One region of the Acetivibrio sp. genome, then DNA from elsewhere that is predicted to be linked to it. Evidence: riboswitches for the same ligand, from Rfam matches in the RefSeq annotation. Region 1 holds a riboswitch; the other holds the start of a gene.
The links. A riboswitch is a leader RNA that binds a small molecule or an ion and turns the genes downstream of it on or off. The one in region 1 is predicted to bind cobalamin.
Positions count from the first base shown of each region.

Region 2: it holds a riboswitch for cobalamin, as region 1 does, so the genes downstream of both, PLH43_RS01405 (ABC transporter substrate-binding protein) here and PLH43_RS11470 (ribonucleoside triphosphate reductase) in region 1, are expected to answer to the same signal.

Region 1 covers NZ_DAORXT010000098.1:400-9,697, forward strand. Annotated here, with positions in the region: gene gltX (glutamate--tRNA ligase) at 1-1,614, shown strand, start outside; gene PLH43_RS11465 (anaerobic ribonucleoside-triphosphate reductase activating protein) at 1,670-2,359, opposite strand; gene PLH43_RS11470 (ribonucleoside triphosphate reductase) at 2,356-4,446, opposite strand; cobalamin riboswitch at 4,663-4,855, opposite strand; gene PLH43_RS11475 (homocysteine S-methyltransferase family protein) at 4,955-7,369, opposite strand; gene PLH43_RS11480 (methionine synthase) at 7,362-8,003, opposite strand; gene PLH43_RS11485 (hypothetical protein) at 8,082-9,170, opposite strand.
Region 2 covers NZ_DAORXT010000005.1:2,922-23,686, reverse strand. Annotated here, with positions in the region: gene PLH43_RS01500 (ATP-binding protein) at 1-340, shown strand, start outside; gene PLH43_RS01495 (YdcF family protein) at 542-1,330, shown strand; tRNA gene PLH43_RS01490 (tRNA-Pro) at 1,394-1,470, opposite strand; gene PLH43_RS01485 (rubrerythrin family protein) at 1,533-2,087, opposite strand; gene PLH43_RS01480 (hypothetical protein) at 2,296-2,655, shown strand; gene PLH43_RS01475 (hypothetical protein) at 2,644-3,036, opposite strand; gene PLH43_RS01470 (hypothetical protein) at 3,311-4,003, shown strand; gene PLH43_RS01465 (GGGtGRT protein) at 4,035-5,033, shown strand; gene proB (glutamate 5-kinase) at 5,347-6,171, shown strand; gene PLH43_RS01455 (TolC family protein) at 6,248-7,399, shown strand; gene PLH43_RS01450 (TolC family protein) at 7,414-8,502, shown strand; gene PLH43_RS01445 (ABC transporter ATP-binding protein) at 8,595-9,335, shown strand; gene PLH43_RS01440 (efflux RND transporter periplasmic adaptor subunit) at 9,332-10,597, shown strand; gene PLH43_RS01435 (ABC transporter permease) at 10,616-11,824, shown strand; gene PLH43_RS01430 (PBP1A family penicillin-binding protein) at 11,925-14,399, opposite strand; gene yunB (sporulation protein YunB) at 14,597-15,277, shown strand; gene PLH43_RS01420 (polymer-forming cytoskeletal protein) at 15,382-15,825, opposite strand; gene PLH43_RS01415 (M23 family metallopeptidase) at 15,896-16,825, opposite strand; gene PLH43_RS01410 (SPFH domain-containing protein) at 17,245-18,414, shown strand; cobalamin riboswitch at 18,466-18,650, shown strand; gene PLH43_RS01405 (ABC transporter substrate-binding protein) at 18,793-19,740, shown strand; gene PLH43_RS01400 (iron chelate uptake ABC transporter family permease subunit) at 19,756-20,765, shown strand, end outside.

The sequences.
Region 1 (9,298 bases):
CTTTTTCCGAACATAACAAAGCCGGTATCCTATTATGAGGATACTGTATTTCCGAAAAGAAACTTAAGCGCCGGAGCAAAAGTTACCCGGTTGGCGCCGAGTCCGACAGGCTTTATTCATCTTGGCAATCTGTACGGAGCCTTTGTGGATGAACGTTTAGCCCATCAGAGCAACGGTGTGTTTATTCTTCGCATAGAGGACACCGATGACAAGAGAAAAGTTGAGGGTGCAGTGGAAACCATCATATCCTCTCTGGCATTCTTTGATCTCAAGTTTGATGAAGGAGCAGGCATCAACGGAGAAACAGGCAATTACGGTCCGTATTTTCAGAGCAACAGAGCTGAAATTTATCAAACTGTGGCCAAGCACTTGATTGAAATGGGCAGGGCTTATCCATGCTTCTGCTCCGAAGAAGAACTGGAGGAAATAAGAAAGCAGCAGTTAGCAGAAAACGTAAATACAGGATATTACGGCAAATGGGCTGTGCACAGGGATTTGACCCTGGAAGAGGTTCAAAAGCATCTGGAAAACAACGAAAGTTTCGTAATTCGTTTTAAATCCATGGGTACTCCGGAAGATACTTTTGAAATTGACGATGCTATAAGAGGCCGCCTTTCCATGCAGGCTAACTTCCAGGACATAGTGCTTTTGAAGGCTAACGGCATACCGACTTACCATTTTGCCCATGTGGTTGATGACCATTTGATGAGAGTTACCCATGTGGTAAGAGGAGAAGAATGGCTTTCAACCCTGCCGATTCATTATGAATTGTTTACAACATTGGGTTGGGATTTGCCGGTATACTGCCATACAGCTCATTTGATGAAAATAGACAATGGAGTAAAAAGAAAGCTTTCAAAAAGAAAGGATCCGGAATTGGGGTTGGAGTACTACATGCAATTGGGATATCATCCCGCAGCGGTAAGGGAATATCTTATGACAATATTAAACTCCAATTTTGAAGAGTGGAGAATTCAAAATCCGGACAGCAATATAGAGGATTTCCCTTTTTCTCTTGATAAAATGAGTAATTCCGGTGCTTTGTTTGACTTGGACAAACTCAATGATATAAGTAAAAATGTTCTGGCTAAAATTCCGGCAGAAGAAATTTATGATTTTCTGCTTAAATGGGCTAAGGAGTATAAAAAAGAAATCGTAAACCTCTTGGTAGAATATAAAGATTCGGTAATAAAGCTGCTGTCGGTTGGAAGAAACCTTGACAAACCGCGAAAAGATTTAATTTATTGCGAACAGATATTTGAGTTTATCAGCTATTTCTTTGATGAATATTTTACAATAGCCGATCAGTATCCCAAAAACATAAACGAAGAGGAAGCCAAAAAAATACTTAAGGCATACCTTGAAACATACAATCACAATGATGACCAAACCCAGTGGTTTGAAAAAATCAAGGTAATTGCGACAGAGAACGGTTATGCGGCAAAACCGAAGGACTTCAAGAAGAATCCCGATATGTACAAAGGACATGTGGGTGATGTAAGTACCGTTATAAGAATTGCCATAGTAGGCCGCAGCAGTTCCCCGGACCTTTGGGAGATACAGCAGATTATGGGTGAAGAGAAAGTAAGGCAAAGAGTTCAAAAATTGATATAAACAGTATTGTGAAAAAAGCGATGGATATTTGGTCCATCGCTTTTTTTTGATAACATTATGCGCAAAATGCCACCCCTCTTGTTTCCACTTTGCGGACTATTCCCTTTATTCTTGCTGCCGCATCCAGCAGAAATTGAGGATTGTGGGAGCCCTTTATCCCCTTTCCGCTTATATCCCGGTATTTTTGCAGCACATACAATCTTGCCCCGGCAATATCATTTGCTATTTCCAAAATATCATCCATATCAAGCCCGGGAGCGACAGTGGTACGAAACTCATAGTCTATTTTGCTGCTTTTTATAATCTCAATGCTTTTCTTAATTCTTTCAATATCCACCTTAGCGCAGCAAACTTCATTGTACTTGCCAAAAGGAGCTTTTACATCCATTGCAATATAATCCACCAGTCTTTTTCGGATAAGGTTTTCAATTGCTTGGGGATTGGTTCCGTTGGTATCCAGCTTTACCGCATATCCCAAGGATTTGACCTTTTCCATAAAGTCTTCCAAGTCTTCCTGGAGTGTAGGCTCCCCTCCGCTTACAACCACACCTTCTATAAATCCCTTTCTTTTTGTGAGCAACTTAAAAACCTCATCACTATCAATTAACTCCTCGCTGTTTCCGGAAATCAGCGTCCTGTTGTGGCAATAAAAGCAATTCATATTGCAACCCGGAGTAAAAACAATAGCTGCCAGTTTTCCCGGGAAATCCACAAAGGAGTTGTTATGTATACCTGCAATTCTCATGACACCTTCTCCGCCAGTCTAAATTTTTTCCTGCTAAAATACTCTTCCTTTTTACCAATATTATAGTTTGCCACCGGTCTCAAATACCCCGTTACCCTTGACCACACCTCTGTATCGCTGCCGCACTCGGGACAGCAGAAATGCTCACCCTTTATGTATCCATGGTCTTTGCAGATACTGAAAGTAGGAGTAATTGAGATATAGGGCATTTTATAATTCGTAAACACCTTTCTTATAAGGTTTTTGCATACATTTATATCCTCTATGCTTTCGCCCAGATAAAGGTGCTGAACCGTACCTCCGGTATAAAGGGACTGGAGTTCATCCTGAAGGTCCAAGGTTTCAAAAATATCATCCGTGTATTCTACAGGAAGCTGGGTTGAGTTGGTGTAATACGGGATATCATGTCCTGCCGTAATTATGTCAGGATATCTTTCCTTGTCAATTTTGGCAAGCCTGTAGGATGTTCCTTCTGCAGGAGTAGCTTCCAGATTGTAAAAATGTCCGGTTTCGTTTTGGAATTCCAATAAAACATCCCTCAAATAATGCATTATTTCAATAGCAAATTTCTGCCCTTCCTGAGTAGTTAGATCTTTTCCCATAAAGTTTATGAGTGCTTCATTCATTCCCACGATTCCAATGGTATTGAAGTGATTGAACCAGTATTGCCCCGTCCTTTGCTTAACGTTTCTAAGGTAGTGGGCGGAATAAGGATAGAGTCCTTTTTCCGTCTGCTGCTCAATTATTTTTCTCTTGATTTCCAGAGAAGTTTTGCCTATATTGGCTATTTTCCAAAGCCTTGCTTTAAATTCGCTTTCGGATTTGGAAAGATAACCGATTCTCGGAAGGTTGATTGTAAAAACTCCGATAGACCCGGTGAGAGGGTTGCTTCCAAAAAGCCCTCCTCCTCTTTTTCTCAATTCAGTAGTGTCAATTCTCAGCCTGCAACACATAGAGACAGCATCCTCCGGTGACAGGTCAGAGTTTACATAGTTTGCAAAATAGGGTATGCCGTATTTGCAGGTTATTTCCATAAATTTATCAACTACAAGACTATCCCAGTCAAAATCCCTTGTGATATTAATGGTTGGTATAGGGAAAGTAAACACTCTTCCCTTGGCATCGCCTTCTAACATTACATCACAAAAGGCCATATTAAACATATCCATCTCTTTCTGGAACTCTTTATAGGTTGCATCCATATATTTTCCGCCGATGATAACCGGCTCATCTTTTAAAGTGTTTGGAACTTTTATATCAAATGTAAGGTTTGAGAAAGGACATTGAAATCCTACTCTTGTGGGTACGTTTATGTTGAAAACAAACTCCTGAAGGCACTGTTTTACCTGTTCATACGTCATATTGTCATAACGTATGAACGGTGCGCAATATGTATCAAAACTGGACCAAGCCTGAGCCCCGGCAGTTTCTCCCTGGGTTGTAAAAGTGGAATTTACAATTTGCCCCAAAAATGATCTTAAGTGCTTTGCAGGCTTGCTTTCCACCTTGCCGTTAACACCGCCGAATCCGTCTAAAAGGAGCTGGCGCAAATCCCATCCTGCACAATATGGGCCGAAAAAGCCAAGGTCGTGTATATGGCAGTCTCCGTTCTCATGGGCCTCCCTTACTTCGGCAGGATAAATTTCATGGAGCCAGTATTTTTTTGTAAAAGTCTCTCTCACATAATTGTTAAGGCCGTTTACACTTTTTTGAGTGTTGGCATTCTCCTGAATATGCCAATCCTTGTCTCCAAGGTAGTCGGAAAACATATTAATAGTGGCCCCCACCAAGGCATTTAAATCCCTGGCACTTTTTCTCTTCTCACGGTACAATATATAAGCCTTTGCAGTTTTGGCATGACCGTTTTCAATCAATACCTTTTCTACGATGTCTTGGATATCCTCCACACCGGGTATCCTGTTTTCAAACTTTTTGTTAAGTATTTCATTTACCTGGCGGCAAAGCTCTTCAGCACGGCCAAAATCGCTTCCTCCGCACGCAGTGGCAGCTTTAAAAATCGCCCAAGTTATTTTTTCCGGCTGGTACTTCTCAACTCTTCCATCCCTTTTTGAAATTTTCGTAACCATTATGACATCTCCCATCTGATTTTTTTCACAGAAACAGAAATGCTCTGTATGCAGAACAAATTGATACTCCCTGAAAAAATGAAAAAACATAGTTTCTAGAAAAAATGTGATCTATTTATATGGACATGAGGACTGAAACAACCTCTAAATTGAAAAGCTTAAGGTTGTCTGAGAAAAACCCAAGGTATCCACACCTCCCTATCCTCCGTAGAGCAATGGTGTTTTGAACTTATAGGCAGGTTTTCTGACTTAGAATCATCGACGTTTCAAGCCTTCCCAAATTATCATTCAGTGGCATAAAATTGAAGCGTCTCCTCATTACAGCGGCGGGACCGTGCAGGATTCTCACCTGCTTCCCTTTTAACCTGAGCTAAACAATAGCCCCGGCACCTATACCGTTTTCAATATGTTGTTATGGTTAATTATACCATGCACTATATATAGTGTCAATATCATTTTTGAATTTCCGGACTATTATTTTTAATTATTTTATAAAGAACTGATATTCTTAAATCCCTGCAAGCCTGGATGCAAGCTTTACTGCAGCATAAGCATCCTCCGAATATCCGTCCGCGCCGATTTCTTTTGCATAATCGGCATTTACTACCGCTCCGCCAATCATTATCTTGGTGTCAAGTCCTTCTTTTCTAACAAGGTTCACAACTTCCCTCATTTCAAGCATCGTTGTGGTCATAAGAGCTGAAAGACCGATTATCGGTGCCTTTGTCTCCTTCACCTTTTTTACTATTTCTTCGGCGCTTACGTCCTTTCCGAGGTCATATACTTCAAAACCGTAGTTTCTAAGCATCAATCCCACTATATTCTTCCCTATGTCGTGTATGTCTCCCTTTACGGTGGCAAGTACTACTCCCACCTTGCTGCCTTTTTTGTCTTCCGATTCCTTCTTTAGAAGAGGCTCTAAAATTCCAAAGGCTTCTTTCATTGTCTCCGCACTTTGAATAAGCTGGGGCAGAAAATATTCTTTTCTGTCGTAAAGGTCGCCTACATGGGTTATGGCAGGGATAAGATATTTATCCACTATTACCGAAGGCTCTGTCCCGTCATTTAATGCATTATCGATATACTTTCGAATATTCTCCCTGTCACCCTTTACCACGGCATCATACACTTTTTCAACAGAGCTTGCCGTATCTTTTTTCTCCGAAACCTCCGGCATGCCACTCTTTAAAGCAGCAAAATGCTCAATATATCTCTTGCTGTTCTTATCTTTGGCCTTCAATACATCCGAAGCCATTTTTATGCTCATAAGCGTATCACTGGACGGGTTTAATATGGCCATGGTAAGTCCGTATCCGATTGCCATGGCAAGAAAAGCCGAGTTGATCCATGCTCTTTCGGGCATTCCGAAAGATACATTTGAAAGGCCCACTATTGTTCCGCAACCAAAACTGTCGGTACACCATTTTATAACTTTTAATGTCTCAAGAGCCGCCTCTTGATCGGCCGATACAGTCATAACAAGTCCGTCCACTATGACATCCTTTTTCATATATCCCAACTTTGACGCTTGATTAAAGACTTCTTCCACTATACGGCACCTTTCCTCGGCACTTTTAGGCACTCCGGCATCACTCAAAGGCAGGATTATAAATGCCGCACCGTATTTTGCCGCAATCGGAAGAAGCTTCTCAATTTTGGCCTTTTCTGCCGAGATAGAGTTTATAAGGGCACGGCCGGGATAAATCCTAAGAGCTGCCTCCAGAACCTCAGGTGAAGAAGAATCCAGGCAGAGAGGAGCGTCGGAGATGGAGGACAAAAGCTCCACCACCTTTATCATTGTCTCTTTTTCATCTATTCCGGGCATACCCACATTAACATCCAGTATGTTGGCTCCTTTTTCCACCTGCTCTATGGCAAATTGCCTTACCAAAGATGTCATGCCCTGCCTCAATTCCTCCTGCAGTTTCTTTTTTCCCGTTGGATTAATTCTCTCTCCCACCACTACCACAGGTTCGTTGGCATCAACAAAAACCGTCCTTCTTGCGGAGGCCAAGGCACAAATCTCTTTAGGCTGTGGAGGTATAGGACTTAACCCCTCCATATTTTTTCGAATCTCTCCAATGTAAAGCGGAGATGTACCGCAGCAGCCACCTAAAAGATTTACCCCCGCTTCTATGAATTCCCCGATGTAGCTTCCAAACTCTTCTGCTCCCATGTCAAACCGGGTTTTACCGTCAATCAGTCTTGGAAGACCTGCGTTTGGCTTGGCAAGCAGAGGCACTTTTGCATAGGGTTTCATGGCCCTGATTATTTTTATCATATCTTGAGGTCCTGTGGAGCAATTACATCCAACGGCATCCGCACCAAAGCTTTGCAAAATGATTAGAGCCGACACAGGATCGGTTCCTGTAAGGGTCCTTCCGCTTTCGTCAAAGGTCATGCTCACGCACACAGGAAGGTCACAGCTTTCCTTTACGGCAAGCAAAGCAGCCCTTGCTTCCTGTATGTCCATCATGGTTTCTATTACAAAAAAGTCCACACCGCCTTCCAAAAGGCCTTTTACTTGTTCCTTGTAAATATCCACTGCTTCTTCAAAGGGCATGTCTCCAAAAGGTTTTACGAATTTTCCGGTAGGCGCAAGGTCCCCGGCAACAAAGCCATTTTCACCAACAGCCTTTTTTGAAAGCTGTGCCAGTTTTCTGTTTATTTCAACCACCTTGTCACCCAATCCAAATTCGGAGAGTTTTATTCTGTTGCCTCCAAAGGTACAGGTATAGACAGCATTTGACCCTGCGTTTATGTAATCTTTTTGAATATCCAAAATCACATCCGGATTTTCAATTACCCACATCTCCGGGCATACCCCGCTGGGCATTCCTCTCTTTTGAAGCTCGGTACCTGTGGCACCGTCAAGAACCAGTATGTTTTTATTTAAATAATCCAAAAAATCTTTTTTATTCATTCCAACCAACCCCTTCCACACCTGCTATAGCAATGACCGATTTTTCGGGCACCAGCATAAATCTTTCCGTGATACTGATTCCAAGTCTTTCTAAATTCAACGTATCAAAAATCAATTTCTGATTCGACAAAGGAAGGTCTCCATAACCGGGACTGTATCTCATTTTGGTAAGCTTCTTTCCTTCTCTCCTTATCATTCTGTTAATGAAATCAACCATCCAGTCAAGAGCGGCATCTGCCGTTTCAGAAGCCACAGCATCTAGAATTACAGCAAAAGCACCATCTTTATTTATCTCATCCACTATCCTGTCCACAATTTCCTTTCCCACCGTAGCTGCCATCAAGACAACATCCATACTGCCAGAAAGAAGTTTTGACAGGCTTTTGCTCTTTAAAATCACACCATTTTCAAGTTCAACGAATTCTTCATCCCTTTTTGTTATCTTAAATGTTCCGAATACTCCCTTTGTGTTGCACAGCATCAAGCCCTTGTTTATATTTTCCGCAAGTTTTTTTTTATAATTGTCATCCAATATCGTTGTGGTTTTCCTATAGCCCAGTCTTGTAAGAATCATTCCGTTATCAGGCACTGCCGGAATGTGCTCAAAGAATTTAAGACCTGTGTGTTTCTCCATAAATACTCACCGTATAATTGCAATAGTATAATAATTATATATTATGAGAAAAAAAAATCAACCATAAATGAGCCGATTTTACTTTTTAGCATTCAATACTTTCTTTTTTGGCTTAAAGCTCGCAACAGCAAGGCTTACAAGAAGTACAACTCCTCCATATCCTACAATAGGATAAAGATATTTTACCATATTGGAAAACCCCAGCTGACTTGCTGCCAATGCCAAAAGGGTTGCTCCGATTATATAAAACTTCGCTTTATTTTCATTTATGTCTGTAATCCTCGCAGAAAATCCATATAAGCTTCCAACAGCTGTGGTATATATTTCTCCGATAAGCACTAACGCATATATAATTTGCAATACATAGGACAGGCTTCCGGCAAGATAAATCATAGGAATCTCCATATTCCGGACGATTTCAATGTTTCGTTCCATGGCAAAATAAATGGCTATTGCCGAGCCTCCAAGCCCAATTCCTCCAAGTATTGCCCCATTTCTAAGAGCACTCTCATTCTTTGCCTGCACTCCTAAAGGACCCAATACCGAAATGGCCAGCACCATGTTGTACGAAACATAGAGAATGGCAGCCCAAAGCCAGTTGCTAATCAGTCCGTTTGCTGACGTTGGCACCGTTGCTGCAACAAGTTCATAACTCCTTGACTGAGGCGTTACAAGGATAATTGATGCCAGGCTGATACCCACCGCTGAAGTAATCAAAAAGGGAACCACTGCGCTGATGGAGTTTATTACCCCTTTGATTCCCGTAAGTACGGTCAATGCTGTAAAAGCAGCCATAAATATATTCCCCCAAAGGGGATTAATACCAAACTGTTGTTTTACCAAGGCACCTGATCCTGCAATCATTGCAGTAAGAGCACCAAACAGGAAAAAAGTAATCAGCCAGTCTGTTAAAGTGCCTAAAAACCTTCCGCCGGAATGCTTGATTATCTGAAGGTGAGATTCTGCCCCAAGACTTCTTCCTATTCCCATGATAATATAGCCGAATACCATAAACAAAGCTGTAACAACAAGCAATCCCCAAAGCCCTTTTAAACCGAAAACCGCAAAAAATTGAAGCATTTCCTGCCCGGATGCAAATCCCGCTCCCACCACAGTTCCTATATATGTTGCTGCAACTTTAAAGGTTGATATTCTATTATTATCCATCCCTTTTCATCTCCTTTGCCTGCCAACTTAAAAAAAACTTCAATATTTAATTTGCCCTTTATAAAACTTCTTATAGTATGTAATAAATACTATGGCACCTATAATGGAGCAAATAAAACCGGCTTATA
Region 2 (20,765 bases), on a different contig from region 1:
GGTTAACGAAAAAATAGAAGGATTTTTCGAACTTTGCAAAGCCCGGGGACTTAACGGCAAACATGGGGTGATTATTCCCTATCAGAATGTCAGAAATCTGGCTTTGAATGATGCGGTTATTGAAGCAGTTAAAGAAGGCAAATTTAATATATATGCCGTAAAAACCATAGATGAAGGAATTGAAATACTTACGGGAATGAAAGCAGGGGAAAAGAGAGAAGACGGAACTTATCCCGAGGGGACAATAAACTATTTGGTATATGAGAAGCTTAAAAAATATGCAAAGACAGTTGCCGGATTCGGCAAGGAAGATAAGGATGCAAAGAAAAATTCGGACTAAAATCCGAAAATAATCGACTGTATGCAATAAGGAATAACTTTTAAATATATTGAGAATATTGTCCATAAGCTTGATTTGGTTTTTTACCGGCAGTACACTTTTTTAAGGCTGCTTAAGATAGCTTATGGTCTTTTACTGTATGGGAAAATTAAAAGTTTTAGTGTATGATATAGATGTTGAAATGTACGAGGGGGAGAAAAAATGAAACTAAAGATTGTAAAATTTCTTGATGTTTTAATGCTCATTTTAGGTATTTTGGGAATACTGGATTTTTTGATGCTAATGGCTATCGGCACGGTAATTAATTTTGGAATTTTGTTTCCGTTTGTTGTGGGAATAGTTCTTACCTTTGTGGCGTCAGTGAGGCTTTTAGGCAAAGGGGATATACTACGCATCAAAAATACGGTTCTAAGGAGGCTGTTTTTTGGCGCCTTAATTGCTTTTTTTGGCTCCTTTGTATTGGTATTGGGCTTGATTTTTGCATCGTCTGACACCGACAAAAATGTGGAGGTTGATTATTTGGTTATTCTGGGGGCGGGATTAAAAGGCGACCGGATAACTCCCACTTTTCAGTACCGGTTGGACAAGGGTATAGAATATCTTAAGGCCAATCCCGATTTAAAGGTGGTCGTGACAGGCGGACAAGGTCCCGGCGAAGATTTAACCGAGGCGGAGGCAATGAAAAGATACTTGGCAAACCACGGAATTGACGAAGAAAGAATTATCATGGAAGACAGGGCAACCAGCACAAGCGAAAACATGAAATACACCGCAGAGGTATTAAAGCAGCTTACGGGAAGAAGCGATTACAGGATAATGATTGTCACCAACGACTTCCATATGTTCAGGTCAAAAATCCTTGCACGGCACAACGGCTTTACGCCCTACGGAATTACTGCGCCGACAAATCCCGTTGTACTTGTTAATTCATACATAAGAGAATATTTCGCCGTAGTAAAATCAATAATATTTGATATAATATTGGATTAAACAATAGGAAATAAAAAAAGAAGAAATAAGAATATGAAGAAATAAAAAAAGACATAAATATAATGGTCGGGGCGACATGATTCGAACATGCGACCCCTTCGTCCCGAACGAAGTGCGCTACCAAGCTGCGCTACGCCCCGATTCACCATTATATTTTAACACCAAATTGCTTGATATGCAATAGGGAATTTTGAATATTTTTTTAGAAAGTTTTATACATTTCTTTTTTAGTGCCACAAATGGGGCATGCATCAGGAGCATTGTCAAGGACTGTATGTCCGCAAACAGGGCAGACGTGTACTGAGCTAAGCTGTATATCCTTTCCTTCTTTTGCAGCATTTTGCGCTTGAGAGAATAAATCTGCGTGAATCTTTTCCGCTTCCAATGCAAAACGGAAACTGCGAAAAGCTCCTTTTTCATCCTGGAATTTTGCTGCTTCCAAATATACCGGATACATTTGCTCAACTTCATGAAGCTCGCCGTTTATAGCTCCCTGCAGGTTTTCTACCACAGTTCCCACTCCAAAAACAGCTCCGGCTGTTACCGTATAGTCACTTTTTTGGTCTTTCAATTCATTGAAGTGATTGCCTGCATGAACCTGTTCGGCATAAGCTATGGCTCTGAACAACTTGGCTATGTTGGGGAAACCGTCTTTTTCAGCGAGATTTCCCCAATGAAGATATCTCATGTGGGCCATGCTTTCACCGCCATATGCGGATCTTAGGAAATCAGCAGTCATTGCGTTTTTTACTGCCATAAGACGACACTCCTTTACTGTTTGATTTTGGTTGGAAATTTTAGTTCATTAATATTATTTATGCTTGACTAAAATATATACCTATACCAAATATTTTACACACAATTTTTGGCGATGTTAAGGCAAAAAGCAAAAAATAAATGCAAATAATATGATATAATATTATTGAATAAATAGGGGTTTTGATGCTTTTTTAGCGCAATGGGGGATGGACGATGTGGAAAATCTGTTTCTTTTACAAGTAATAAAGGCTTTTTTGATTACTGGAGTTTCAGTCGTGGTGCTTGGCTTTATAGGTCTTGTGTTCCTGTATCTTAGCGATGATGAAACGATTATGGAAAGCCAGAGCAAATACAGTACAACCATTGGAAATGCATTGCTTGTTATGCACTCCTTTTTTGAGCCGGGTAAAAAGCCTCAGACAGAGCAGGTTATATGGGTAAAAAGAAGGAGAACCCCTGTGGAAAGAGGGGTTCGGGGATTAACTGAACTCAACTATGATAAAATTCGCATAGGGGGATACTATAGCTTAAAAGGTAAAAGGTTTTTGAGAAAATCAGGAGTCTAATATCTCCTGGATTTTCAATATTTTTTCGATTAAAGTCCGGCTGCGGTTGTCAACTACCGGCTGCAATATATGTAGAGTATTAATAATATCTTTTTTACCGACTCTGTTGCTGGATTTTATGTCCTTCATCTCATGTTTGAGTCCTTTGTATACTTGGCTGTACATCCGTGTCTTATTCAGATTTTCATTAAGAAGTCTTTTTCTGTGGGTATTTGGTGAATACTGGGCAATTATGTCGAGCATTTGGCTGATTAGCCCCACTTGGTCAATATTGGCTATGGCATCTGCCCTTTCATTTGTTGCAGAGCTTTGCAATGTCCTGATTTTATTGGCGGCATTTATTCCGTTTGTTATGGCTTCAAGCTTTTCGTATTTGTTCATATCTTCTCCCCGTCTTTTAAGATTTCTAATTATATATTATGTTAAATTTACTCATCCGGTTACTTGTATAACAAAAAACTTACATAGTTAAAACCATATGTATTTTGATGTATTATTCGGCAGCTATTTAACGACATAATTCAATTTTTTATGAGATAGTACATTAAAATTATTGCAGCATTGTTTTTATGTGATATAATGTATGCAGTAATTTTTTATAGAATTGTCACAAATGAATTTATAGTAAGGTTAGAGTAAAGGGGGACAAAGATTAATGAACTATTCACACGAAGTTGAAAATATGATTTGTGTTAAAAAAGGACCGAATCATGGACCGGCTCCCATCCCGGAAGAAGGCAGATGGGTTAAGGCGAAGGAAATTAAAGATATCTCCGGACTGTCGCACGGTGTGGGCTGGTGTGCACCGCAGCAGGGATGCTGTAAACTTACATTGAACGTTAAAAACGGTATTATCGAAGAAGCCCTGGTTGAGACTTTGGGATGCTCGGGAATGACCCACTCAGCTGCTATGGCTGCTGAAATATTGGGCGGAAAGACCATTCTTGAGGCTTTAAATACCGACCTTGTTTGTGACGCTATCAACGTTGCAATGAGGGAAATATTCAAGCAGCTTGTATATGGAAGAACTCAGACTGCATTTTCCGAAAACGGACTGCCTATAGGAGCAAGCCTTGAAGACCTTGGAAAAGGATTACGTTCCCAGGTGGGTACAATGTTCGGAACAAAGGACAAAGGTGTAAGATATCTTGAAATGGCCGAAGGATATATTTTAAATATCGGTCTTGACGAAAATGATGAAGTTATCGGATATAAGTTTGTCCATCTCGGAAAGATGATGGAAGCTATAAGAAACGGTGTGGATCCGAAAGAAGCCTATGAGAAAAACATAGGAACATACGGCAGATTTAGTGAAGCTGTTAAAGTAATTGATCCGAGAAAAGAGTAATTGAATCAATAGAAAAGAGAGGTGATTTTAAGTGATTAGATTTGAAGGTTATGAAAGAAGAATAGATCAAATAAACAAATGCATGGCAGAGTATGGATTTAACAGTCTTGAAGAGGTTAGGGAATTGTGCCTTGGCAAGGGCATTGATGTTGAAAAGATAGTAAAAGGCGTTCAGCCAATAGCTTTTGAAAATGCTGTATGGGCATATACATTGGGATGCGCAGTGGCATTGAAGAAAGGTACCAAGACTGCTGCTGAAGCTGCAGAAGCAATAGGAATAGGATTGCAGGCTTTCTGTATTCCGGGTTCTGTTGCTGACAGCAGAAAGGTTGGCTTGGGTCACGGAAACCTTGGAGCAATGCTTTTAAGAGAAGAAACAAAATGCTTCTGCTTCCTTGCAGGACACGAATCCTTTGCAGCAGCTGAAGGTGCCATTGGTATAGCAAGGACAGCCAACAAAGTTAGAAAAGAACCTTTGAAGGTTATATTGAACGGTCTCGGTAAAGATGCCGCTTACATAATTTCAAGAATCAACGGATTTACATATGTACAGACTGAATACGATTACAGCACCGGTGAGCTCAAGGTTGTACAGGAAAAGGCCTTCTCAAACGGTGAAAAGGCAAAGGTTAAAGTTTACGGCGCTGATGACGTAAACGAAGGTGTTGCTATAATGATAAGAGAGAGTGTTGACGTTTCCATTACAGGTAACTCAACAAATCCTACAAGATTCCAGCACCTTGTTGCAGGTACATATAAGAAATGGGCTTATGAAAACGGCAAGAAGTACTTCTCAGTTGCATCCGGAGGAGGTACTGGAAGAACACTGCATCCTGACAATATGGCTGCAGGTCCTGCTTCATACGGATTGACCGACTCAATGGGAAGAATGCACGGTGATGCACAATTTGCAGGTTCATCCTCTGTTCCTGCCCATGTTGAAATGATGGGACTTATCGGAATGGGTAACAATCCGATGGTTGGTGCTACTGTTGCAGTTGCAGTTGCTATTGAGGAAGCCAGCAAATAATTAACCTATATTAATAATTTTGCACTTAAGAAATTTATATACAAAAGTAAAAAAGCTGCCTTGTGCAAGGTGGCTTTTTTATCTTTTTCTATTGCGATTTGTATTTCGTTATTCTTAATTGTACCTATACACTTGTAGTTGTATAAAGGATTAAATTAATTTGTGATTTGTTAGCTTTATGTTTTGAATTTTTACACTATTAGTCGTATAATGGTATTGTTAATTTTATATGTTATTCTGAAAAAACAGAAAAACATTTATTATGAAAACATTATTATGTGACAATGAGATAAGAAAGATAAGGGGAAGTTTTATGGAAAATTCGAATTTGAGAGAGAATTTAGCTGATTCAAAAAGAATAGTAATAAAGGTAGGTACTTCAACTCTTACATATGAAAATGGTGAAATGAATCTTGCAAGGATGGAAAAGCTGGTAAGAGTTATATCAGACCTTATGAACCAAGGAAAAGATGTGGTATTGGTTACATCGGGAGCAATAGGTGTAGGTGTGAGCAAGCTGAAATTAAGCTCAAGGCCTAAAGAGTTAAAGGATAAGCAGGCCGTTGCTGCTGTGGGGCAGTGCGAGCTTATGTATATGTACAGTAAGTTGTTTTTGGAATATGGGCATACAGTGGGGCAGATTCTTTTGACCCGTGACGTGGTTGAAAACCCTACAGGCAAAACCAACGTAATAAACACTTTTGAGACTTTGCTTGAAATGGGAATAATCCCTGTAGTAAACGAAAACGACTCGGTGGCTGTTGATGAAATAGAGTCCGAAGCAAACAACGTATTTGGGGATAACGACACATTGTCGGCAATTGTTGCAACACTGGTTAATGCGGATTTATTGATAATTTTGTCCGATATTGACGGTTTTTATGACTGCGATCCGAGAGAGAATGAATGTTCGAAACTTATTTCTGTGGTTGAGGAAATAACACCTGATGTCGAAAAATGTGCAGGAGGTGTGGGAAGCTCAAGAGGTACCGGAGGTATGATTACCAAGCTTTCGGCTGCAAAGATTGCCACTTCTGCAGGTATAAACATGGTTTTGGCAAATGGAGATGACCCGCATATAGTTTATTCTATTTTGGCAGGAAAGGATGTAGGTTCACTTTTCTTAGGCAAAAAGTGAGATTTTAAATAGATAAAGTTTGCATTTTTTAGGGGAGGGGTAATATACTTTTAAAATTAGGAAAGGAGGGCGCAGTTTGAAAAAAATCATATCCGCAATAATTATTGTTTCCATGCTGATTGTTTCGCAAGTATATGCAGCCAATGACAGCCGGTTGTCTTATGATGCTGCAAACGAAGCCATGCTAGAAAACAGCCGGGCCGTGTTGAAGCAGAAGTTGACGGAAAGAAAGGCCTTTTATCAGTACAGCGGTATAGTACAGCGTACCAGGGGAATTGAGACGGAGATGTCAATTATCGATACTCCCATGGGAAAATATTATTATATTTATCCCCCAAACATCCAGGTGCTTCTGACCAAACAGGCACAGCTTCTGCCCCTTCAGATGAGATATTATTGGAAGATGGCTGACAACAGCAGACTTGTTACCGAAAAAGCTCTTTCTTTGGGGCTCAGGGATTTGTATCTTGGATTTTTGAAAGCAGACATGGATTATCAATTGAGCCTGAAAAAATTGAAGCTCCAAGAAAAGAAATACAATGCTGCAAAACTCAAAGCTGAAAGCGGGCTGATTTCGGGGATTGAGTTTGAAGAGGCAGAGTATGATTACCTGAAAGCAGAAAAGGATGTTGAAAAATGCAAAAGAAACCGGGAGAACATGCAAAGAAGCATTAACTCCTTTATTGGTGTGCCCATTGATACAGCCTATGATAAAGTATTATACTCCGAGCTTACAAGGAATCTGACATTAAATCCGGTGGAGTACTATATTGAGGCGGCTTTGGAGAACAGGCTTGAGATAGCCAACATAACCGAGCAGATTAAGATTAAGGAGCAGCACTTGGAAATTCTTGGAAAAAGCAGGGCGAAGGAGATATATCCTGACATACGAAAAGAGCATGAAGATACCTCTCTGGAAATGGAAAGCTTGCAGGTTCAGCTTGACAAAGCCAAATATGAGGTTGAAAATAACATCAAATCCGCGTACATAGATGTAATTAAGGAACGGGACAATATGGATAGTCTTTTGGCAACATTGAATATGCAGAAAAGAAGTTATGAAAAGCTTAAAGCCCAGTATGAGCAGGGGTTAATATCTGAAACGGTACTTTTGGAAATGGAGCTGGCAATAGAAGAATTGCAAAACGGATTTAATCTTACGGTTTACAACTATAATACGAAAAAAATGAAGCTTGAAGAGGCAGCGGGCCTAGGCCCGGCATACTAGAAAGGGTGGTGCATATGAAGAAGAGGGTTTTGGCTTTGGTTTTGACCGCACCTTTGCTTTTTGCCATTACGACAGTTCTGGCAGTTGGAGAAAACCTCATTTTTAATATTGAAGGTTTTCAAAAATACGCTGTTGAGAACAGCAAGCAGGTTACTCTTGATGACTTGGAAATTAAGACCAAGGAGAGTGCTCTTTTGGATGCGAAGGAAGATGCGGAGTTTTTATACCCTGCAAGCACCAAAAGCGAAAGGTACAATAATGACATCAAAAAGGATGTTACTCCCCTTGAAGCAGAGGCAAATCTTGAGTATGCCAAAAGAGCAAAACAGAAGAATATTGACAACTTGAAGCTGGATGTCTATAAAGCAGCTTTAAACAGGCTTCTTATTGAAAAAGAATTGGATATGCAAAAGGCAAAGCTGGACATCCTGAATGAAAAATATTCAATGGCGGAAGTGCGATACCGTGAGGGAAAGATAACCGAAAATGACCTTAATGATATAAAGTATTCTTTGGATACTAAAAAAATCGATGTGCAGAAAGTTGAAAAAAGCTTGAAGACAGCCGAAATGGAGCTTAAAAGATTATTAAGCCTTGAACTTGACGATAAGGATTTAAAGATTGATGAAAAATTGACATTGGCAAAGTGGAAGAGCATAAAGCTTGAAAAAGTTATTAATGATGCCATTGAGAAAAACATAGATATATATAAAAAGTCTGAGAACCTCAAGGTAAAAGAGAAGATAATGGAGATTACGGAAAAGTATTATACCGACAGCAATTCAATATATAATGAAAACAAAACAAACCTCGAGCTTGCAAGAATAGAACTGGAAGATGCAAAGATAAACTTGGAAGTGGAAATTAGAAATAAGTACAATAACTTGCTTTCGGCAAAGGACAATGTGGAACTTGCTTCAAAGTGGGAGGATATACAGAAAAAGAAGCTTCAGAATTTGGAGCTGAAACTTGAAAATGGACTTGTGAGCAGGCAAGAACTTTTAAGTCAACAGGAAAAATATTTGGATGCGCAGTATCAGACGTTTGCCGCAATTTACGATTTTAATGTTTTAATGGCCGAATTTGAAGCATTGTGCAATTAAAAATTATAATACATAAGCACCCAAAAAGGGTGTTTATCTATATGGAATAGGTTTGGTATAAATTACTATTGTAAAAAGGCTGTGATATTGAAATGATTATCGAAATTAAGAATGTCGATAAGATATACAAAAACGGAAAGATTGAAGTCAAAGCACTAAAAAAAGTCAACCTGTGTGTAGAACAGGGAGAATTTCTATCTATTATGGGGCCATCCGGCTCAGGTAAGTCAACTCTTATGAATATTTTAGGCTGCCTTGACAGGGCAACATCGGGCAAATACATACTTGACGGAATGGATATATCCGGTCTTAACGAAGTTGAGCTTGCCAAAATCAGGAACTTAAAGATTGGATTCGTATTCCAGTCATTTAATCTTCTACCAAGAATGACGGCTCTTCGAAATGTTGAGCTTCCGATGATATATGCCAAAGTAAATGCAAAGGAAAGAAGGAAAAGGGCGGAAGCGGCTCTTGAAAGAGTGGGGCTAAAGGACAGGATGAATCACAAGCCCAATGAAATGTCGGGAGGTCAAAAGCAGAGGGTTGCCATAGCAAGGGCGCTGGTGAATGACCCTGCAATTATTCTCGCCGACGAACCTACGGGAAACCTTGACAGCTATTCGGGGGAAGAAATCATGGATTTGTTTCAGGAGCTAAACAGAGATGGAGTTACAATAATTCTAGTTACCCATGAACCCGATATTGCACAGCATACAAAGCGGATTGTGACCTTTAGGGACGGATACCTAAGAAGCGATGTGGCAGTACAACGACCTCTTGATGCAAAAGAGGTTATGAGAAGATTACGTATTGAAATGGAGGCGGCAACATGAAAAAAGTTGTGAGTATATTAATTGTAATAGCAGTTCTTGGAGGACTGGTAGGATTGACCTACCTTGTGAGCGGCAATATGGAGCAGGTGTTTAGCAGCAGTACCGTCTACAGCGTAAAAACTGTTGAAATAGGTAAGGGAGACGTATCCTCGTCGATTTCGGCATCGGGAAAAATTGAGGAAGCCGAGTCCTATGACATTTATGTAGACAGCTCTGCAAAGGTTAAAAAGCTCTTGGTTGAGAAGTATCAAAAGGTGTCAAAGGGACAGCAGTTGATGGAGCTTGATACTGAAAGCATGGAAACGGAGCTGGAAAAGCTCAAAATAAACAAGAAAGTTCAAGAGCTTTCCCAAATCGCTCCGACGGTTGATGCCGAAATAAAAAGGGCCGAATCGGCAGTAAAAAGTGCCGAGCAAACCTTAAGCGATTGTGAAAAGAAACTGGAAGACAGCAAAAAGCTTTTTGAAGCCCAGGCAATATCAAAAAGTGAGCTGGATATGGCCCAAAACGCTGTAAGGGATGCAAAGACCGCACTGGAGAACGCAAAGGTTGCTTACGATGCTGCTATACAAAGCAGGGATGTGGACAAAAAGGTAAAGGAAGAGAACCTTAATGCTACAAGAATTGGTATTAGCGACCTGGAGAAAAAAATTCAAAAAACAAAGGAAGCAATGATTTGTCCTTTTGACGGGGTTATTACCGAGATAAACATTAAGGAAGGGGCTTACACAAATAGTGCTCAGCCGGCTTTTAAGATAGTCAACCTTGACAAGCTGAAAGTAAAGGCCATGGTAAGTGAGTATAACATAAAGGATGTAAAAGCGGGACAGAAAGTCAGAATCACCGGAGATGCCATTAGTGAGGATATTGAAATTTTTGGAGTGGTGGAAAGCATTTCACCGGTTGCAAAATCAAGCATGACATCTGTGGGAGAGGATGTTGTGATTGAAGTGGACATATCAATTGACAATACGAATGCAAATCTAAAACCCGGACTTAGTGTAGACTGTGAAATATTGACCAATGAAAAGAAGGATATAGTTGTGGTACCGATGGGGGTCTTGAAAACCGATAAAGACGGAAACGAGTATGTATTACTGGTAGACAAAGAAAAGGGTGTACTGGTGCAGAGAAATGTAAAGCTTGGCATTATCTCCGATATGACTGCCGAGGTTTTGGAAGGACTTAATGAAGGTGATATCGTTGTAGATGATCCGCAATCATTCCATAAGGATGGATCTAAAGTAAAGATAATAGAATAGTTGAAAAGAGGTGCGAAAATGAGCTTTGTTGAAAGTGTCAGACAGGCGCTTGACAGCCTTAAGGCAAACAAGCTGAGGTCCATTCTTACCATGCTGGGAATCATCATGGGTGTATTTTCAATTATTACAATAATGGCAATTGGAAATGCCACAGAAGAATATATTAACAGTCAATTTGAAAAAATCGGCGCTAATGTGCTTACCATAGGCTACAAAAATATGAACGTAGACAGCGATGAGAGGCTGTATCTTGAAGATATTGAGACAGTAAAAAAAGCTGCACGGGAAATAAAAAATGTCACAACCTATATTCAGCGTTCGGGGTCATTCAGAATGGATACGAAGACAAGAAGTGCTTTAGTATACGGAACTACAGCCCAGTATAAGGACATTACTCCTATGGAAATGGCTGCAGGCAGGTTTTTTACCGATTTTGACGTATCTTCAAGGCTGAAGGTTGTAGTTGTTGATGAATACTTTGCAAAAAGGTATTTCAACAAAGTGGATATTGTGGGCGAAGTAGTACAATTTAAAGCGCCTTCCGGAAACTACAAGCTAAAGGTAATTGGAGTTACAAAGTCTACCAATGATGCTATGGCAAGCATAATGGACAATGAAGATTTTCCTACGAAAGTATATATGCCTATTACCACGGTTCAGCAAATGTATTACAACAACAAAACCCTAGACAGCATATTGGTTACATTGGACAAAGAAGTGGATTACAAGGAAGTGGGGAACAGAATAGTAAGAGCTCTGGAGATAAGCAAGGGCAAAAAGGACATATATATGACATACAGCACGCAAGACTCCCAAAAGATTCTCTCTAGCATAATTGGAGTTGTGTCAACGGTGCTTTTGGTTATTGCGGTTATTACCCTCGTAGTCGGAGGCATAGGAATTATAAACATACTACTTGTTTCCGTAACCGAGAGAATAAGGGAAATAGGCATACGAAAGGCATTGGGGGCCCAGAAGAGGGACATAATATTTCAGTTTATTACAGAATCAATCATTATGACAGGAATAAGCGGCAGCATAGGGATTTTTCTTGGAGTTATGGGAGGTAATATAATTTCTCAGGTTATTAACATTCCGCCGGTGGTTGATGTTCCGGTAATTATTGGGGCTTTTTTAGGGTCGGTGGTATTGGGACTTGTATTTGGCGTATACCCTGCAAAGAAAGCGGCAGATTTGGACCCTATAGAGTCTCTGAGATACGAATAAAAAAAGGGTGTAAAAAAGCTCTGGAGAGTTTAATTCCAGAGCTAATTTTATGCTTAAATTTGTCTCATAAATTCTTTTCTTAATTTCTTATTCTTAATTCTTATCTGTCATCCCTTCTGAATACACGAGGAATTGCCTGCTCAATATCATTAAGAAAATCAGGCCACAGGGTTCGGTCATAAGGCAATTCATCCGGATCATACCGGTTATCATCGTTAGTGTCGTCCGGACTCGGTACCTGTTCCGGTCCGTGTACGTTACAGTATTTTCCTTCGGGGAGCTCATATTTTATGTCAGCTGGTGCTTTTTCTCCCGGCTTGGTCGGTACATAAGGTACCGGACGCTTTATAAATATCCTCTCTTCCAAAGATTCGTGAGGACAGTATTCGCCGGCAAGCAGAGGATTGCCATCGGCATCGGTGCTGTCCTTGCATACTTCTGCTTTGACATGCACGTCACATAAATCATCATCCGAAGGCTCGGTGCCTGTGATGAACAATTCAGTCCTTACAGCAGAACCTCTTGGGTCGCTGGCACATAAATCCGTTGCAGTTTTGCCGGAGTAGATGCATATTTTTTTCCTGACAATGCCTTCAGGTTCGGTAAACTGTATCGGTTCCAATTTTTCGTGTACTTTCTCCATAACATCATGCCAAATTTGCTGCGCTCTGTTTGATTCGGCGCTTGAAATGCTGACATTGTGGTCATACCCGTACCAGACGGCTCCAATATAGTAGGGTGAGAAGCCAACGAACCATTTATCGTAGTTGTCGCTGGTGGTACCGGTCTTACCTGCCGTAGGCATTTTTCCCTTCTGCAGCTGACCGAGTCCAACGGCAGTTCCGCCGGATTCGCTTACGACACTTCTCATCAAGTCAACCATAACATATGCAGCAGCCTCATCATAGACAATGGTGCTTTTCGGCTTTTTCTCCAGGAGGACTCTTCCTTTCATGTCCAGAACCTTTGTATAGGTTATGGGCTCGTAGTATATTCCTTTGCTGACAAAAGGTACATATGCCGCTGCCATTTGAAGCGGGTTTACACCTTGATAAAGTCCGCCCATTGCCAGCGACAGATATCTTTCGTTGTCCCTGTTTATATTGACCCGGTCAAGATATTTCAATGACAAATCAGGACCTAAAATATCCTGCCATACTTTGGCGGCCACTACGTTTACAGACCTTTTTATGGCGCTGCGGATGGTGGTAAGTCCTGCATATGAATAATCATAATTGGTAGGGTATGCACTTTTGTCTGCTCCCAGCATGTAAACAGGAACATCGTCCACAACTGTGGCGGCAGTTATTCTTCTCTCATTAATGGCAGGTCCGTAAATGGCAATAGGCTTGAAGGTCGAACCCGGCTGCCTTTTTACTTGGGGATCCGATGCCCTGTTGAGAGGTGCACCTATTTTCTCTCCGGAGCCTCCATAAAGAGCTCTGACATAGCCATTGGGATCTATTATTACCATGGCTGCCTGAGGGGTCTGACTTGTCTTTTTGTTTACTTTTGTGAAATACTTTTCATCGGTAAATACCTCATCCATTGCCTTTTGAATATCCGGGTCCATTGCGGTATATATTTGAAGTCCACCGTTATAGATCATTCTTATGGCCACTTCTTCCGAATAGCCCAGTGCCATAAGATCTTTTTTTACATCCTTTACAACCTGGTCTATAAAGTATGGCTGATTGCTGACATGCTCCGATGTGCGCTTGTTTGAGTCTGCAAATTTCAGTTCTTCATTTATTGCTTTGTTGTATTCGGCCTCGGTTATATACCCTTGTTCCAGCATTTGTTTTAATATAACTCTTTGACGTTCTATGTTGTTTTCTTTACCTTTTTCGGTAAAGGGGTCGTATTTGCCGGGCCAATTGGTAATTCCGGCAAGGGAAGCACATTCGGCAAGGGTAAGTTCACTTACGTCCTTGTTGAAATAAGTCTGTGCTGCAGCCTGGACTCCATAGCAGTTCTGTCCCATATATATGAGATTCAGATAAATTTCCAGTATCTGGTCCTTGCTAAGGTTACGCTCTAGAGTAAGCGCAAGCCTCCACTCCTGAACCTTTCGCTTTACGGATCTCTCTTCGTTGCCGGTAAGGTTTTTTATTACCTGCTGGGTAATGGTACTGCCACCGTAAGATGATGCACCGGGCTTGAAGAAGTTTATTACCGCTCCCGTTATTCTTTTTACATCTATACCGGGATGTTTGTAAAAACGTTTGTCTTCGATTGCAACAAAAGCATCCTTCAAGTCCTGCGGTATGTCTTTAAAGTCCACCATCTCTCTGTTTTTGTCTCCTTGCAACGCCATAATTTCATTGCCGTTACAATCATAGACACGAGTGGTAAAACCTGTCAGTGCAAGCTGGTCTGCAGTGAGGTCTTCCGCTGTTTTGACATAAGCCAAGGTCATGCCTGACAATATGCCTCCCACGATGATCGAAAAGGCAATGGCAAAGAAGATAAAGACCCTGAAAATCGATAATACTATCTTGAATGGTTTATTGGTCCGCTTCTTTTTTGAGCTCTTTTGTGTTCTCGTTGAAGCAGTTCCTGTCCTCGAGTTCATAAAAGTACCTCTCCTTTTTTAATAAAAGCCAATATTGTTTGTTTGTCCAATTAATTCTTTAATAAAATTCTAGTCTAAACTTATTACATTATAACATAAAAATCTGCATTGATAAAAAATTCTTTGTAATTTATTTCATGAGGAACACTCACAGGGGAAAAGCCTAAGACATAGAATAAGTAAAGGAGGGTTTTTTTATGAGAAGAAAGACCAAGCTTTACCGAAGACTATGGTATCTGAAAAGGAACAGGGAAAGGCTTCGCAGATATATAGTAATTGCAATAATTGTCATTGTTCTTGTACTCATTATTGCTTTTGCTGAGGGCAGAATAAGACGAAGCATTTTGGAAATATCGGAGTACAGAACAAAGTCCATAATAAACAATGCAGTAAGCAGGGCTGTAAACGAAAACTTTTATGACGATATTAACTACGATGAAATTGTAATAATTAACAGGGATCAGGACGACAGAATCAATTCCATACAAACAGATATTGTAAAGCTCAATAGAATATATGCCGGTTTATCCCTGGATATTCAAGAAAGGCTTTTGGAGCTTAAGGATGAGAGGATATCAATTCCATTAGGTGCGGTGTTTGGTGACTCCTTGCTTGCCACCGGCGGCCCAAAGATTAATGTCAAGGTAATTCCTGCGGGGAGCGTGGAAACGGACTTTAAATCGGAATTTATAAGTGCCGGAATCAACCAGACAAGGCACAGGATATACCTTGAGGTGAAAACCTCCGTGGGAATTGCAGTGCCGTTTACGGCTAAAAAGACGGAGATAACGACAAGAATACCTGTGGCAGAAACGGTAATTATCGGTGATGTTCCGGAGTTCTACATAGACAGGGGTAGAAGCGGTGACAGTACATAAATCTTTAAAATATAAAACTTGGTTTGCAAAGTAAAGTCAGATGAAGACGTGACTTTCATCTGACTTCTATTTCTTTGACAAACTTATTTTCACAAATTGAGCTTCTATTGCCCTGAAGTTTGGGATTTATCACTATCTTTATCTTTGGTGCTTTTGCTCTTTTTTGAGGCACCGTTATCTACGCCTTGGGCATTTGAAGCGGACACCATCTTGCAGTTTCCTTCAAATATGCTGCCTTCATCCGATATGAGGCTTTGAACCAGTATGTCTCCATAGAGCTGCGCAGTTGACAGAACTCTTAGCACGCCCTTGGCTTCGATATTTCCGTCCACTCTGCCGGACATATAGACATTGTTTGCGAATATGTTTCCGTTGACATTGGCATCTTTGCCTATATAGACATCGCCTTTTACCTTAACGTCTCCTTTAATCTTTCCGTCAATTCTTATGGTGCCTTCCGTCTCGATATTGCCTTCCAATGTGGAATTTACTCCTATAAGTGTATCAAAAACATCCGGGCTTGAAGAACTATCCTTTTTATTAAACATGATTAACCTCCCTTTACAAACTGTTGTTTAATGCCCATTGTCTACTATAAAAGACCGGCCGGTAAAGCCTCTAATTATTATCCAGGTATTGCAGCGGGTCGATAGGAACATCATTTAGCCGTACTTCAAAGTGCAAATGGGGACCCGTACTTCTTCCGGTGCTTCCGACTGTGGCTATTTTATCACCCTTTTGAACGGTCTGTCCTTCTTTTACAAGAAGCGTTTGGCAGTGTCCGTAAAGTGTGCTCAAACCGTTACCGTGACTGATAATGACACATTTGCCGTAATTGCCGTACCAGTCCGAAAGAGTAACCTTTCCGGTGGCGGATGCCCTTATTACGGTACCGTAGTCTGCCGCGATGTCAATACCTTCATGCTTCTTTTGGGAAAAATTGAAGGGATCCGAACGGGAACCGAAATTGGAACTTATACTTCCTGAAGCCGGCCACAAAGTAGGAACAGAGTCTATGTATGCCTTGAGCTTGGATTGAGTTTCGCTTAAATCGCTTAAAATATCGGTATCATCGCCGTTAATTTCTTCGAGCTTGTCTAAAATGCCTTTAAGCTTGTTTATATCGTTTATAAAAGCACGATCATCCCTAAGACCGGATCTTGATGCTGTAATGCTTTCCATATTGCCGTCGATATATTTTGCAGTCATATCTCTGTAGAGAGTTGTAAAGCTTTTGATTAATTCGTCCTGTTCATTAATTTTTTTGATATAGGATTGGATAACTTCTTCTCTTTCGGTAATCAAGTTCATTTGTTGATTATTGACAGCAATGACCTTTTTTCTGTCATCATTCAATGCGCGATTTTCATATGTCAAATATGTAATCCAAATTCCCGAGCATATAAACATAGTTAGTAAAATAGTCCCTAAGGCCATTAACTTGTATTTTACAGAAGAGATTTTAAATACCTTTATCTCATCTGTGTTGTGAGGAATAACAACAATTGATAAATATTTGTTTTCCTTTTTGTGGTTTGCTCTTTTCATAACAACCGCCTTTTATTTTTAGTTTTTATATTTAACACAACATTGATTATTATATCACTGTAAAAAAATAAAATCAAAACCGGTTTAAATAAATATAACTGTATTTTTTTATTCGATATAAAAAATCTATAAATGCATATTTTTCTATATTATATACAAAATTATATACAAAAATTCGTATTATTATAAGGGGGCGATAAATGTGCCCTGTCTCTAAAAAGAGATAATTGCTAAAAAAAAGCCTAGATATCCTTATATCTGTAGACGAAAATAATTATTTACAAATAAAAGATTTGAATTGTAAAAAGTATATGGTAAAATAGAATGTGACTGAATTAATTGCTTTTTTTATTCGGAGAGATTTACAAACGCAGAAGGGACAGGCGTAAATTAAAACTTGTTAAAAAGGGGTGTTTGAAATGGGTTTGATAAATTTTATCAAGGGACAATTCATTGAAGTAATCGAATGGACGGATTCTAGTGCAGATACTATAGTTTATCGCTTTCCTGTAGCAAACAAAGAAATAAAAATGGGAGCCCAGCTTACTGTCAGGGAGTCTCAGGTGGCTATATTCATAAACGAAGGTCAATTGGCAGACGTTTTTGAACCCGGCAGATACGAACTGACAACAGAAAACATGCCGATTCTAACAAAGCTGAAATCTTGGAAGTACGGATTTAATTCACCTTTTAAGGCAGAGGTGTATTTTATAAATACCAGACTGTTTACCGAACAGACTTGGGGTACCCAGTCACCCCTTCCGATGTTGGACCCCATGTTTGGACCGATAGAAGTCGGAGCGAGGGGAACATTTTCTTTCAGAGTATCCGATCCGGTAAAGTTCTTAAAGGATGTATCGGGAACAAGGGGTACTATGGCAACTCAGGACCTTACAAAGACTTTGAGGTCATACATTATGACGTATCTTAAAGATACGGTGGCAGAGTCGAAAAAGTCCTTCTTCGAGATGCAGAGCAACATGCCTGAGTTTGCGGAAATGGTTACGCTGAATGCAAAGGGCAAGTTTAATGCTTTAGGGCTTGAGCTTACCGAGCTTACAATTGAATCGCTGATTCTTCCTGAAGAGCTCAGAAAGGCATACCAGGAAGGTGCTCAGATAAATCTGATGGGCGGTATGGATACTTACGCTAAGAAAAGAACTCTCGATGCAATGAACACAGCTGCAGGAAACCAGGGAGGAGGTTCCTTTGCCGGCATGGGCGCAGGAATGGGCGCCGGAGCTGCAATAGGCAATATGATGGGACAGATGTTTACCGGTGGAGGCTTTCAACAACCGCCGCAGTATTACCAGCCTCAACCCCAGGCACAGCCTCAGCAGAATGTAGTGTGTCCGGCATGTAGAGCCAACGCGCCTTTGGGGACAAAGTTCTGCCCCAACTGCGGCAAGCCTCTTGTAGAAGAGAAGGACAGATGCATTAAATGCAACTTTGAAATTGCAAAAGGTGCCAAGTTCTGTCCGCAATGCGGAGAAAAGCAGGAGCAGGAGGAAAAGGCTTGCGGCAATTGCGGTACAAAGCTTTCACCGGGAACAAAATTCTGCTCTCAATGCGGATCAAAGGCAGAGTAATAGAATTGGGATATTGACCTTAAAACATATTTATGATAAATTTTAGACAATTCAATATAGTAGTTTACAGGTTCGAGCATTTGTAATGCAGATTAAAAGGGAAGCAGGTGTGATTCCTGCACGGTCCCGCCGCTGTGAGGGGGAGACTCTTCAGATTATTGCCACTGGGAAACTGGGAAGGCATGAAGAGTTGACGAACCCAAGTCAGAAGACCTGCCTGTAAATAACACCGTGAACTCTACGAGCGATAGGGGGTGTATTGATTTGCATGATTGCAAATGGATTTATGCCTCTTAAACTGTAAATAGCTTAAGAGGCTTAATTTTTTGTGCTTGTAACTTTTTAATGTGATTTTATTTTAAAGGAGAGTAACAGGATATGAAGAGCAAAAGAAGTCTGTTTTTAAAAAGAAAAATACTTGCGGTTTTAATGGCTATAGTTTTGGTTTTTGCATTTTCGTCATGCAGTGAAAGTGACAATGGCAATGATATTAACAATAATACAAGCGGATACAGCATAACATTGAAGGATTCCTATCAAAGGGAAGTGACCTTGGACAAGGAGCCCGAGAGGGTAGTATCGGTTGCTCCCAACATAACCGAGATAATTTTTGCCTTGGGCAAGCAGGACAAGCTCGTGGGACGCACGGATTTTTGCGATTATCCTGAGGAAGTTCAGAATATTGAATCTATAGGAAACATTGACCAGCCAAATGTTGAAAAAATAGTTGAACTTCAGCCCGATATTGTTATAACTTCCACCATATTTACGAAGGAGATGGTGCAAAAGCTTGAGGAAGCCGGTGTCAAAGTGGCTATATTTCATGCAGAGAAAAACTTTGAAGGGGTTTTCGATATAATTGAGAAGATTGGTCTTTTGCTGAATGCCAAAGACAAGGCAGATAGTGTTGTTGCGGAAATGAAGGGAAAAATAGAGCTTGTGGAAAGCAAGGTCAACGGCCTTGAAAAGCCTAGCGTTTATTATGTTATGGGATTTGGTGAATTTGGGGATTATACTGCAGGAAGGGATACATTCATTTCCCGTATGATTGAGATGGCAGGGGGCAAAAATGCAGCAGATGATGTGGAAGGCTGGAAATACAACATAGAGAGCCTTCTTGAAAAGGACCCTGACATACTTATATGCTCAAAGTTCTATGATTCAAAGGCAGGAATTCAAAACGCCGATGGGTACAAGGAACTTTCTGCGGTTAAAGGCGGAAAGCTCTTTGAGATAGACAACAACATACTGGACAGGCAAGGCCCAAGGCTTGCCGACGGGCTTTTGGAACTGGCTCAAATAATTCATCCTGAAGCTTTTCAATGAAATGGAGAAATATAAATGGCGTTTGGTGATAAAAAATATAGATACAGATTTGCCTTGATTTTCGGAGGATTGCTTTTACTGTTCTTGATACTGGCTTCTGCGACGGTTGGAGCAGCCAATATATCAATACTTGACGCCCTGCGTATTTTGACCCGCAGGATACCCTTTGTGGGAAGGCTTGCATCAGGTGGCGAGATAAGCAGAACCCATGAACTTATAATACTTAATATAAGACTTCCCAGGGTAATTGCTGCCGCAGCTATAGGGGCAGGTCTTTCGGCGGCAGGGGCGACATACCAGGGAATGTTTTCAAATCCCATGGCAGACCCTTATGTTTTGGGAGTATCGGCGGGAGCGGCTCTGGGAGCTTCGCTTGCTATTGTAATGGGAGCAGATAAAATTGTCGGAGGGTTTGGTGTTATTACGGCAGCGGCCTTTGTTTTTGCGCTTCTTACGGTTCTTATCGTATTTAACATAGCAAAAACGGGAGCCAAGCTTTCCAATACTCATCTTCTGCTTGCCGGTGTGGCGGTTAGCTTTTTTGCATCCTCCATTATGTCGGTTTTAATGGTTTTAAACCGTGATAAATTGTCGAATATTGCATATTGGATGATGGGAAGTATTGCCTTTACTTCGTGGAAGCAAGTTTTGATACTTGTGCCTTTGGTAGTTTTAGGTATAATTGCCGTTTGTGTTTTTGCCAGGGAGCTTAACATAATTGCAGCAGGAGAGGATGAGGCGAGGAGTCTTGGCGTTGAGGTGGAAAAGGTAAAAAAACTGCTGCTTGTAATTTGTTCGGTTGTTGTTGCGGCCTGTGTGGCAGTAAGCGGTGTTATTGGCTTTGTAGGGTTAATCATTCCCCATACCATAAGGCTGATATCCGGCTCGGACAACAGGGTGGTTCTTCCCTTTTCCGCAATAGGAGGAGGAATATTTTTGATACTGTGTGATACAATATCCAGGATTCCCACATCCGAGATTCCGGTAGGAGTGCTGACATCGATGTTTGGAGCACCGTATTTTAT